One region of the Ruania zhangjianzhongii genome, then DNA from elsewhere that is predicted to be linked to it. Evidence: riboswitches for the same ligand, from Rfam matches in the RefSeq annotation. Region 1 holds a riboswitch; the other holds the start of a gene.
What was found. Region 1 has a riboswitch for cyclic di-AMP ahead of FU260_RS24355 (C40 family peptidase). Riboswitches for the same ligand answer to the same signal wherever they lie in the genome.
Positions count from the first base shown of each region.

Region 2: it holds a riboswitch for cyclic di-AMP, as region 1 does, so the genes downstream of both, FU260_RS24000 (C40 family peptidase) here and FU260_RS24355 (C40 family peptidase) in region 1, are expected to answer to the same signal.

Region 1 covers NZ_CP042828.1:1,140,067-1,146,241, forward strand. Annotated here, with positions in the region: gene FU260_RS05270 (ATP-binding cassette domain-containing protein) at 1-1,747, shown strand, start outside; gene serC (phosphoserine transaminase) at 1,965-3,068, opposite strand; gene FU260_RS05280 (iron-dependent transcriptional repressor DtxR) at 3,215-3,898, shown strand; cyclic di-AMP (ydaO/yuaA leader) riboswitch at 4,041-4,226, shown strand; gene FU260_RS24355 (C40 family peptidase) at 4,230-5,066, shown strand; gene FU260_RS05290 (universal stress protein) at 5,276-6,175, shown strand, end outside.
Region 2 covers NZ_CP042828.1:773,922-780,096, forward strand. Annotated here, with positions in the region: gene tadA (tRNA adenosine(34) deaminase TadA) at 1-254, shown strand, start outside; gene FU260_RS03590 (NAD-dependent protein deacetylase) at 260-1,084, opposite strand; tRNA gene FU260_RS03595 (tRNA-Ser) at 1,210-1,298, shown strand; gene FU260_RS23465 (hypothetical protein) at 1,514-1,684, opposite strand; gene FU260_RS03600 (DUF8017 domain-containing protein) at 1,992-2,735, shown strand; gene FU260_RS24000 (C40 family peptidase) at 2,835-3,662, opposite strand; cyclic di-AMP (ydaO/yuaA leader) riboswitch at 3,662-3,813, opposite strand; gene FU260_RS03610 (TetR/AcrR family transcriptional regulator) at 4,293-5,018, shown strand; gene FU260_RS03615 (glutamine amidotransferase) at 5,164-5,898, opposite strand; gene FU260_RS03620 (DUF4190 domain-containing protein) at 5,907-6,175, opposite strand, start outside.

The DNA.
Region 1 (6,175 bases):
GGAGCTCACCCGGGTACTGCGGCGTCCGGTCTCCCCGGCTCAGCTAGGTGGCGCACTCACCGAGCTCGCCGGTCGCGCGCCGCGGCCGGCTCCGCGTCCGGCCGGTCCGGTGCTGCTCGCCGCCAGGGACGCCGAGGTGCGGCGCGGGGAGTCCGTGGCGGTGGCCGGGGTGGACCTGGAGCTGCGGGCCGGGCAGATCACCGCAGTGCTCGGGGTGAACGGTTCCGGGAAGAGCTCGCTGCTGCTCGGCCTGGCGGGGTTGCTGCCGGCTGCTGGTGTGCGTGGGCTGGCGCGGGTCGGGATGGTGTTCCAGAACCCCGAGCACCAGTTCCTCACCCGCACCGTCGCCGACGAGATCGGCTACGGGCTGCCGGCCGGTGCTGGTGCTCCTGCTGGTGCTGGTCCCGGTGCTGCGGTCGGGTCGGTGCTGGAGCGCTACCAGCTGACCGGGCTCGCCGCTGCGGACCCGTTCCGGCTCTCCGGCGGTCAGCAACGCCGGCTCTCCCTGGCGGCGATGACCGTGATGGCCGATGACGTGCTGCTCGCCGACGAGCCGACCTTCGGTCAGGACCGGCGCACCGCCGCCGGGATCGGCGCCGAGCTCGCCCGGCTCGCCGGGGAGGGCCGCGCAGTGGTCCTGGCCAGCCACGACCTGCGCCTGGTGGCCGCGCTCGCCGACCAGGTGCTGCTGCTCGCCGGTGGCCGCCCGGTCGCCGTCGGCACTGTGGACGAGGTGCTCACCCCCCGTGCTCGCCCGCGCCGGACTGCACCTGCCGCCGCTGCTGGCCGCCTGGCCTGGCCCGCTCGGTGCGGCCCGGGATGCGCTCGCCCTGCTGGAGCGCGAGGCAGCGCCGGTGGGGGTGGCGGCATGAGTGGCGGCGTCGAGGCGCGACCGCAGCCGGCCGCGAGGGCAAGGGGCAGTGCCAGGGTGCGGGGCAGTGCCCGGCCCGCTTTCGGACGACCGTTGCCGGGGGACTCGGTGCTGCACCGCCGCGATCCCGTGGTCAAGCTCGCTGTGCTGCTGGTGATCTGCCTGGTGCTGACCGCGGTGACCGATCCGGTGACCCCCGCTGTGCTTTACCTGCTCACCTGGCCGGTCGCCCTGGCCGCCGGGCGGATTCCGGCGGGCACCCTGTTGCGCGCCCACCTGCTGTTCGTCGCCTTCGCGTTCAGCCTGCTGATGGTGAACGCGTTCACCCGGCCCGGGCAGGCGGTGGCGCACGTGGGGCCGGCGGCGATCAGCGCCGAGGGCCTGAGCATCGGTGCCGGGCTGGCGATCCGGACCCTGTTCATCGGCGTCGCCTCGGTGACCTTCGTGTTCACCACCGACGGCGCCCGGCTGATGACCAGCCTGCACCAGCACCTGCGTCTGGACGGACGCTTCGCCTACGCGGTGCTGGCTGGCTACCGGCTGCTCGAACAGCTACCGGAGACCTGGGCCACGATCCGGGCGGCCCAGGCGGTCCGCGACCCGCGCCGCCGCGGGATATCCCGGTCGCCGCGGGCACTGACCCGGGCGGCGTTCACTCTGCTGGTCACCTCGCTGCGCCGCGCCGAACGGATGTCGATCGCCCTGGAGACCCGTGGCCTGGGCGCCGGCCGCCGCACGATCGCCGCACCCAGCCCGCTCGGGCGCGCCGATGCCCTGCTGGCCGGGACAGCTCTGGTGAGCACCGCCGTCGTGCTCTATGCCTCCTGGCAGGCCGGCACGCTCCGCGGGCTGGGTGCGCTTGGGGTGTTCGGCTGACGCCGCCACCCCACTACACCGCCACCACCACCACCACCACCGTCGCCACCACCGTCGCCACCGCCACCACCACCACCACCAACGGAGGTAGGTACGGCGATCGGAGGTACGTTTGTACTTACCTCCGATCGCCGTACCTACCTCCGATCGGCGCGGGGACGGTGGAAACTCGGGTGCGGGTGCGGGTGCGGGTGCCGGGGGTTGAGCGGGGTCTAGCTCAGAGCCGCTCGACCACCCAGTCCACGCACGCGGTGAGCGCCTGCACGTCGGCCGGGTCCACCGACGGGTACATCCCCACCCGGATCTGGTTCCGGCCGAGCTTGCGGTACGGCTCGATGTCCACCACCCCGTTCTCCCGCAGGATCGCGCACACCCGGGCGGCGTCCACCTCCGCCTCGAAGTCGATCGTGCCGACCACGGGGGAGCGGGCCTGCGCCTGCTGCACGAACGGGGTGGCGTACTCGGCGCGCTCGGCCCAGGAGTAGAGGATTTGCGCCGAGGCGGCACTGCGCCCGGCGGCAAAGTCCAGCCCGCCCCCGGCGAGCAGCCAGTCGATCTGTTCGGCCATCAGCACCAGGGTGGCGATCGCCGGAGTGTTCAGCGTCTGGTCCTTCCGGGAGTTCGCCACCGCCGCGGCCAGGGAGAGGGACTCGGGCACCCAGCGGCTGCCGAGCTCGGCGATCCGCTCCAGCGCGGCGGGGGAGAGCACAGCCAGCCACAGCCCGCCGTCGGAGCCGAACGCCTTCTGCGGGGCGAAGTAGTACGCATCGGTCTCGGCCAGGTCGGCGCGCACACCACCGGCGGCCGAGGTGGCATCGACCAGCATCAGCGCATCGGCGCTCACCCGCTGCACCGGCGCGATCACCCCGGTGGAGGTCTCGTTCTGCGCCCAGGCGTAGGCGTCCACACCCTCGGCCAGAGACGGTACGGCGAGCGTGCCCGGTTCGGCCCGGACCACCTGCGGCTCGTCCAGGAACGGGGCCCGGGCGGCAGCGGTGGCGAACTTCGCGCCGAACTCGCCCGTGCTCACGTGCTGGGAACGCTGCCGGATCAGGGCGAAGGTGGCCGCGTCCCAGAAGAAAGTGGAGCCGCCGTTGCCGAGCACCACCTCGTAGCCCTCCGGCACGGCCAGCAGCTCGCGCAGTCCCTCCCGCACCCGGGCCACCAGGGCCTTCACCGGCGGCTGCCGGTGCGAGGTGCCCATCAGCACCGGGCCCAGCGCCGCCAGCGCCGCCGACTGGCCGGGCCGGATCCGGCTCGGTCCAGAACCGAAGCGGCCATCGGCGGGCAGGAGGTCGGTGGGCACGGCCAGCGTCGTCATACCGGCATCATCCCAGGTGCCGACGGCGTTCCTCGCCCGGGTCCGGATCGTGACCGGGCTGCGCTGGTCGAGAAATCCGAGGGCCCGGACCGGGCGGTCCGGTTAGGGTGGAGTCGGCATTGGCTGGCATGAAGGGGAAGGGCCCCGTGAGCGATCTCATCGATACGACGGAGATGTACCTGAAGACGGTCTTCGAGCTGCTCGAGGACGGGATCGTGCCGCTGCGGGCCCGGATCGCCGAGCGTCTGGGACACTCCGGGCCGACGGTCTCCCAGACCGTGGCGCGACTGGAGCGGGACGGTCTGATGGTGGTGACCGGGGACCGGCACCTGGAGCTCACCGACGAGGGGCTGGCCCGCGCCACCCGGGTGATGCGCAAGCACCGGCTGGCCGAGCGGCTGCTCACCGATGTGATCGGCCTGGACTGGCCGCATGTGCACGAAGAGGCCTGCCGCTGGGAGCACGTGATGAGCGATCAGGTGGAACAGCGCTTGATCGGCCTGCTCGATCACCCCCAGCGAGACCCGTACGGCAACTCGATCCCCGGGCTGGAAGAGCTCGGGGAGCAGTCGCTGGACGCCGCCTACGGCGCGGCGCTCGCCGATCTGCTGCCGACCGGTGCGGCCACCTACCGGATCACCCGGATCGGGGAGCCGCTGCAGGTGGATGTGGCCCTGCTGCGGCAGCTGCAGGAAGCGGGCCTGGCGCCAGGGGCCACGATCCAGGCGACCCGCGGCAAGGACACCTTCGCCGTGCAGGTCTCCGGCGTCGAGACCGTGCTGGACCTGCCGGAGGACACCGCCCGGCACGTGTTCGTCACCACCGACTGACCGAATCCGACGGGATCGCGACACGCCGCAGATTCGTGCCACCAGTCACATCCGGGACCGAATTGTGACCGGAACGTGACAATCGGCCCAGTGCTGAGGTAGCGTCTGTTCCGCTCGCAGAAACCCTCCTTCAGCGAGTACCCCGGACAGACGCCGAACCCTGTCACTGCCCGAGGTCAGATCGAACCCGTGACAGGGGCGGGGGACCCAAATCTTGCGGTGCTGTGAAGCACCTTGGGGTGAAGTCCACCGGCCGAGCGGCAGGCGGACCGGGTGCTACCTCCACCCGAACCCGACAGCTCACCTCGTAGGCGGCAGGAGAGGCAATACTTTGACCGACATCAAAAATGGGCGGCACCGCGCAGCATGCCGCCCGGTAACCCCGCTGAGCACCTTCGGCCAGGCCGTCACCGGGACCGTGGGCAAGCGGACCGCCGTCGCGCTGGCCACATCGGGAGCGCTTCTGGCGCTCAGCGCCCCCGGCGCTCTCGCCGCCCCGACCACCGCCGACGCCCCCGTTCGCACCGCGAACCTCGCGTCGGCTATCGCCCCAGACACGGCGAACGAGGATGCCGTGGGCACCTCCGCCACCGTCAGCGTCGACGCTGACGTGAGCTGGAACCTGGGCACGAACGTCGAGGTGGAGTCTGAGGCTCCGCCGCCGCCCCCGGAGCCAGAGCCAGAGCCGGAGCCGGAGCCGACCTACGAGCGGACCACTACCGAGACCTCGCGCAGCAACGACCGCACCGAGGCCGCGACCGAGTCTAGCGACTCGGACGAGGGTGAGTCCGAGGAGTCCAGCGAGCCCGCCTCCACCACCAGCGCCAGCGGAATCGGCGCGCAGATCGTGGAGATCGCCCATCGCTACGTGGGTACTCCGTACGTGCACGGTGGTTCGACCCCGGCCGGGTTCGACTGCTCCGGCTTCACCGCCTACGTGTACGCCCAGGTGGGCATCAGCCTGCCGCGTTCCTCCGGTGCCCAGGCCGGTGCCGGTCAGCAGGTGTCCGCCTCCGAGGCGCGCCCCGGTGACCTGGTCTGGTGGCCTGGACACGTGGGCATCTACCTCGGTGGCGACCAGCACATTGCTGCCCGTAACCCCAGCAGCCCGCTGCACGCCAGCCAGATGTGGCGGTCCAACCCGACGTTCATCCGCGTCACCGGCTGAGCCTCATCGCGTCAGCACAGTGGCCCGTCTCTGCATCGGCAGAGGCGGGCCATTGTCGTTGTCTGGCCCCGACGGTACAGCGAGTGCTGCCCGGGTAGTACGCGAGTGCTGCCCGGCGCACAGTTGATTCGCGTTTTGGTGCGCAGCATCGCCTCCGACAGGGCACACTTGAGGCCAAGAGATCACCAACGACCGGGGGTGTACTGGTCATGGAGCACGAACAGGTCGTTCTGGTAGGGGTCGATGGATCACCGGCCAGCCTGAACGCACTGGAATGGGCCGTCGCCCAGGCGCGGCAGGTGGGCTGGCGGCTGCACCTGGTGTGCGCCTACGCCGTGCCCACGTTCGCTGCTGCCTCCCTGGACGGTGGCTACGCCGCACTGGACGACACCGCCATCCGCGAAGGTGCGCAGGCAGTGCTGGACGAGGCGGTCGCGCGGGTCTCGCAACGTGACGTGGAGGTGACCAGCGCCCTGGAGACCGGTGACCCGGCCGGGGTGCTGGTGGACCTGAGCAAGCAGGTCTGCCTGGTGGTGGTCGGGACCCGGGGGCGCAGCGGCTTCGCCGAGCGTGTCCTGGGCACCGTTTCCTCGGCCCTGCCGGCCCACGCGCACTGCCCGACCGTGGTGGTGCCCCTGCTGGACGGTGAGGACGATGACACCACTCCGCCGCTGCCGATCAACCGGATCGTGGTGGGTGTGGACGGGTCCGATTCGGCGAAGGTGGCGCTGAACCGGGCGATCGAGCAGGCCGAGGTCTGGCAGGCCGAGCTCACCGCTGTGGTGGCGGTGCCGATCGGCGCCGGTGCCGGCGTGCTCGGCTGGCTGCCGGCCGCGGTGGACCGGGAGAGCGTGCTCGCCGACGTCAAGGAGGGCCTGAACGTCACGGTCGACCGGGCGTTGGAAGGCCGCGAGCTGGTGGTGCGCCGGCACGCGCTGGACGGTAACGGAGCGGCCCTGCTCTCGGAGTTCTCCACCGCGGTGGACCTCGTGGTGGTCGGCTCCCGCGGGCGTGGCGGGTTCGCCGGCATGCTGCTCGGGTCCACCTCGCAGCAGGTGCTGCACCACACCGCATGCCCGGTGATGGTGGTGCCCAGCCGGATCCAGGAT
Region 2 (6,175 bases), 370 kb from region 1:
TCACCCTGGAGCCGTGCACGATGTGCGCCGGCGCGATCGTGCTGGCCCGGACCGACCGGCTGGTGCTCGGTGCCTGGGACGAGAAGGCCGGTGCATGCGGATCTACCCGGGATGTGGTGCGTGACTCCCGGCTGAACCACCAGGTCCAGGTGACCGGTGGGGTCCGCGCGGACGAGTCGACCCGGCTGCTCACCGATTTCTTCGCGGCGCGGCGCGGCGGCGCACGGGAGGAGCCGCCCCGGCCGGTGGGCTGACGCTGTCAGCGCAGGTCGGGCAGGGCCTCCGCAAGAGCGCGGAGGGTGGGAGAGGTGCCGGCGTCCAGCCGGACGTCGGCGAGCTCGTCACCGCGCGTGGGGCCGTGGTTGACGATGGCCACCGGCCGCCGGTCCCGGTGGGCGCGGCGGACGAACCGCAGCCCGGACATGACCGTCAGGCTCGATCCGGCCACCAGCAGCGCCTCGCTCTGGTCCACCAGCTCGAATGCGGCGGCGACGCGTTCTTTGGGCACGTTCTCCCCGAAGTAGACAATGTTCGGCTTGAGGATTCCGCCGCACCGCGGGCACGGCTGCACCCGGAAGCCCTCGGTCGAGGCGATCACCGCGTCCGCGTCCGGGGCGATCTCCACATCGGCGACCGCTTCGGTGAAATCGGGGTTGAGGGCGGTCAGCATCCGGTCCAGCTCGGTGCGGGAGAGGACCAGGCCGCAGCTCAGGCAGATCACCTCGTTGTAGTGGCCGTGCAGGTCGATCACGCGGGTGGAGCCGGCGGCCTGGTGCAGCAGGTCCACGTTCTGGGTGATCACCCCAGTGACCAGGCCGCGGTCCTCCAGCTGGGCGAGCGCTTCATGACCGGCGTTCGCCCGGGTGGCACGCATGTGCTGCCAGCCGACGTGGTTGCGGGCCCAGTAGTGGCGCCGGAACGCTTCGTCGGAGACGAACTGGTCGTAGGTCATCGGGGTGCGCTGCGGTGAGTGCGGGCCGCGATAGTCCGGGATGCCGGAGTCGGTGGAGATACCGGCACCGGTGAGTACGGCGAAGCGCAGGCCCCGCAGCAGGTCTACCAGCGCGGACAGGTCTGTGCTCACCGCCGTCACTTTTCTCCGTTCCTCGAGGATTGGTATCGAGCCTACGGCCGACGCCGGAACTCACCCTAGGCGGCCGGGTCGCGGTTTTGGTCAGCGGCGCCGCTCCGAGTACTCTGGTCCGGCTAGGTAGCGTGTCCGAGCGGCCGAAGGTGCAGCACTCGAAATGCTGTGTGGTTCATAGCCACCGTGGGTTCAAATCCCACCGCTACCGCCATTGTGATGTCTCGCGACATCGTGAACGGCTGAACCCCCGGTTGTGGGGGTTCAGCCGTTTTTTGGTTGGTAGGTGTGGGTGGGGTTGAGGGTGTGTTCGGTGAGGATCTGCCCGGTGGTGGCGTCGATGACGGTGGCGTGGTCGGTGTGGATCAGGGCGATGATTTCGGTGCGGGCGTGGGCGCGGGGCGATGCCGAGGTGGAGCATGTCGTCCTTCAGTGGCGCAAACTGATCTTTCGGGGGTGGTAGGCGTCTTCGCCTTCGGCCAGCCCGCGGTGGTGGAGCTTGTGTACGAGGGTCTTGGAGACCCCGTAGCGGTCGGCGACTTGCCCGTAGGAGAGGTTCTGGATGGTCACGGCTTTGGTCAGGACTTCGTACTTGGCCACCGTTCACGATGTCGTGAGACATCCCAACGCCGCTCACCGCACCGTTCACGATGACCCGAGACATGCGTTCACGATGTCCTGAAACCAGACACCACCGCTACCGCCATGTGATGAGGCTCCGCCCAGGCTTTTCGGGCGGGGCCTCGTCACGTTTCTGGCTGGGGCGGCAGGGGCGAGGGCTGTGCCGCGCGCTTGGCATGCTTCCCACCGCCGGTGCCGCGCGCTAATCCTCTGTCCGGATCGCACGCCCGCGGCTACGCTGACACCGCAAAGGGGGGCGGACTGATGAGCGGGGTAAGTGGAAACGATGCGGTTTCGTACACGAAGTGGCGCGGCAGTGGCGGCTGCGGTTGTGGCGGTAGCAATGCTGGGGGCATGTGCCGACGAGGCGATCGACGATCCGGAGCCGGCGCCGTCGGGATCGATTGCCGAACCCTCTGAGAGCGCGGGGGCCGATGAGCCGGCAGTGGGTAGGGAGAGCCCGTCGGAGGCGCCGGTCGACGACGCCGAGTCACCAGCCGACGCCGAGACGCCAGCTGAGGGCGGCACTGCGCCCGATACGCCGGATGGCTGGCAGACGGTCGAGTACAACGGAAGCTCGTTCTCCGTCCCGGAGTCCTGGGACGTGCCGTCTGAAGAGAGCGATGGGCAAGAAGTCCCTCGCCCCACCTACGGCAAGGGCTTCTGCCAGGATGCGCCGGACGAAGTGCTCGGATTCGCGACCCTGACCTGGGCTGAAGGCGTCACTGACCCTGCGGAGGCGGTCACGACCGAGGTCGAGCGGGCCGCCGAGATGTTGTTCTCCGACCGCGCGTCGGAGTTGCAGCTCGGCGACGTTCGCCAGTCCGAGAGCTGGGCGTCCGTCCCCGCTACCCTGCAGCTCGCGCCGTCCGACGATCCGTGCGAGGGCAGCGAAGCACTGGTGATAGCCATGGGGTTCGCGTATGAGGACGGCTCGGGCACCGGCCTGCTCATCGTGGTCGGGGAGCTCGGGCTGCCCGATTCGCCCACTCCGGAAGACCTGGTCGAGATCGCCAACAGCTTCGGGTGAGTGCGTCGGAGCAGCGAATCAGGCTCCGCCGTCAGCACATCGGCCCGCCCCCAGCAGGTGGAGACGGGCCGATGTGGACGTTCGGCGATGCTCAGCCGATCAGGCCACCCGGATGAAGGTGGGGTTGTCGATCCAGATCGGGCCCTCCTCCAATGGTGTGCCAGGGTTGCGGGCCGCGATGTGCTGGCCGTCGCCGGTGTAGATGCCCACGTGCCCGGGCGCCCAGACCAGATCGCCGGGCTGGGCCTCAGCTGCCGACACGACCTGTCCCGCGTTGCGCTGGGCGTCGGTGGTCCGGGGCAGATCGATCCCGACCTGCGCGAAGACGTACTGGGTGAAGCCGGAGCAGTCGAAGCCGGACGGGCTCGAGCCACCCCAGACGTACGGCGTGCCGATGTACTGGCGGGCGACATCGAGGATGTCGTTGCTGGCACTGGAGCCGGAGGAGCTGGATGCCTCCTCCTCCACCTCGCCGCCGGAGCTGCCTGCGCCGTCGACGGAGGAGGACTCGGTGGACGAGCCGGAGCCGCCGGGGATGGTCAGCTCGTCGCCGACGAAGATCAGCGCATTGGCGCCGAGGCCGTTGGCGTCGATGATGGACGAGACGCTGGAGCCGTTGGCCGCGGCAATCTCGCCGACCGTGTCACCGGCGCTGACGGTGACCGTGGTCCCGCTCTCAGCACCGCCGCTTCCCGTGCCGCCGCCCTCAGCGGAGACGCTTGCGGAGCCGCCGCCCTGGCTGTCGCTGGGACCACCGGCGGGCTCGGATGCGGATGCACCGGGCGCGACGAGGCCGAAGGCAAGTCCGGCGGTGGCAACGCCGAGCGTGCCGCGGCGGGCGACGGAGGAAAGTCGTGTCGACGAGAGGAACGTCGTGGGTCGCACGTCGGCACGGTGCCGAGCGCGCGCAGTGTTGCTCATGGTCATGCTGCTACTCCTGTTGCCTGCGGGGTTAGCTGTCGGATTCGGGTCGGATAAACCCGGTTCGGTCGGAACCGAACTTCACCCCAAGGGACCGGCGCACCGGACCCGGTATGTGGTTCCCCCACCCCTGCCTGGTTGTGGGCCGCGGAAAGAGGCAGGGTTCGGCAGCAATCCGCGCTCTCCCCACTGAGTGGCAGTGGGGAGCACGGCGACGATAACCACGCGACCGCCCGTATGTCACGTTTCGATAACGGCTGCTCGGTGAGGCGGTCGCGGCGGAGGCTGGCGTGCACGGTGGCGCGGACCGGTCGCAGCCCCGGCGGTAGGCGGGCGGTTCTGGGCCCACTATCGGCACCAGGTAGCGAAAACCGGGGTGAACGTCCCCGGTCCCTGCGCCCTGCGTCCCCGGCGGGGTGGTCGCCCGATGAAGGGACACTGTGCCGCATCGATCGGCCGAAATGGTGAAAAATGTCACGGACCGGTCTCAAACTGGTTGCGGCACGGTAACGGTGAGATATCGGCACGATAACGGCGAATCGTCGCGACGGGCCCGGTGAATCAGCATGGGGAGATCTCCCCATCTGGGCATTCTCGGCGGGTGCTTCCCAGTTTTCGGCAGTACTCTCTCGATCCATGGGCAGGCATGACACCGACCGCGGACGCTCGTACAGCGCCGCCGTCCAGAGCCAGATGTTGACCGCTACGGCGCCGGGTGGGCCCGTCACCGCACCCGGTGCTGCCGACAATGCGCGGGACCGGATCCGGGAAGCCGCGATCGAGTCCTTCGCCTACGAGGGATTCGACGTCGGGATGCGGGCGATCGCTGCCCGTGCCGGCGTGACGGCAGGATTGATCACCCACTACTACCGGTCGAAGGCCAGGCTGCGTCAGGAGTGCGACGAGTACATGTTGCAGTACTCCTCCTCTCGCCTGCCCAGCAGCCTTGAGCTCGGCAGCGTGGAGCAGACCCTCACCGGCGACTTGGACTTCCTCACCCAGGCCGTGCACTACACGATCCGCAGCCTGCGCGAGGGCGGGCTGTTCTGCGACACGTTCCTGACGTTCGTGCTGGAGAACACCCGCGAGCGCATCGGGGCAGGAATCGCCAGTGGCGCCCTGCAGCCGAGCGACGACGAGGACGCCCGTGCTCGGGTGGTGGTGCGGCACTGCCTCGGTGCCGCGCTGCTCGACTTCGCCCTCGATGCGCCGCGCACCACGGACGCCACGGTGGAGTTCCTCCGGGAGTTCTGGACGCACCTGATGGAGCCGATGCTGCACCTGACGAACGGGCGGTCCTTCCGCACCGTGCCCGGATCGGGCGGCTACCTCGAACGCGCCGGTTTCGCCTCGGCGGACTGACTACTCCTGCGGCACTCGACGGCGCAGCCTCACCCGGGCTGCGCCGTCGTTGCGTGCAGGAACACCCCCATCAGGGCGACGGCGGTGCTCGCCCGGCGAGGAACGCCGTCGCCGTGGCGGGCGGGCTGCTCCGGCCAGGGGCGCGTCAGTGGCGTGCGTAACGACGCACGAACGCCTTCAGCACGCCCGCCGCGTGGGAGACGTCCGCGCGGCGGGCGGCGGAGGCGACCGCGTCAGCCTGGGCCGGTGGGAAATAGCCGTGCCGGTCGTACACCGCGATCCGGGTGATCAGTCCGTCCGCGTCCAGCTCGGGGTGGAACTGGGTGGCGTACACGTTCTGCCCGACCCGGAACATCTGCACCGGGCACCGGGGCGAGGTGGCCAGCAGCACGGCATCCTCGGGGAGCACCCGGCAGGCCTCCTTGTGCCCGACGAACGCATGGAAGGTCTCCGGGACCTCGGCCAGCAGCGGATCGGCCAGACCGGCCGGGGTCTGCTCGATGAGCACCGCCCCGACCGGTTCGCCATAGACGGTGTCGATCACCCCGCCCCGATGGTTGCTCAGCGCCGCAATGCCGTAACAGGCGCCGAGGAACGGGAAGTCGCGGGCGACCACCTCGTCCAGCAGTGCGGCCATCTCAGCCTCCACCCGATGCTGCACCGGCGACTTGAGCTCGTTGGCGTCCGTGGCGTTGAACGGGCTACCGCCCACGATCACCCCGGAGTAGTCGGAGAGCTGGATCTGCGGTAGCGGTGACGCTTCCATCCGCACCCGGTGCAGCTGGTCGGTGCTGAGCCCGCCGTAGTGCCCGAATGCCTCGTACTCGGCGTCGGCGGCACGATCCTCGGCGCGGCTGGCCAGCAGCAGGAAGGGCTTCACGGCCGGACTCAGGTAATGAGGAAGAAGGCGGCCAGCATCGCCGACCAGCTGAGCAGCACGAGCGCCCCTAGTGCCACCGCCGCCTCCGCGAGTCCGCGGCCCCGGAGCCGGTTCCGGGCGATCTGCCGCAGCGCGATGATGCCCACGATGACCGCGGCCAGGGACGGTATGAAGGTGATGATGCCCAGCAGGGCGCAGAGGAACGCGACCATTGCTGCCGCACTGGACTTCGGCTGCGGGGTGAAGTAGCCAGGGCCGGCGAAGGTGACGGCCGGAT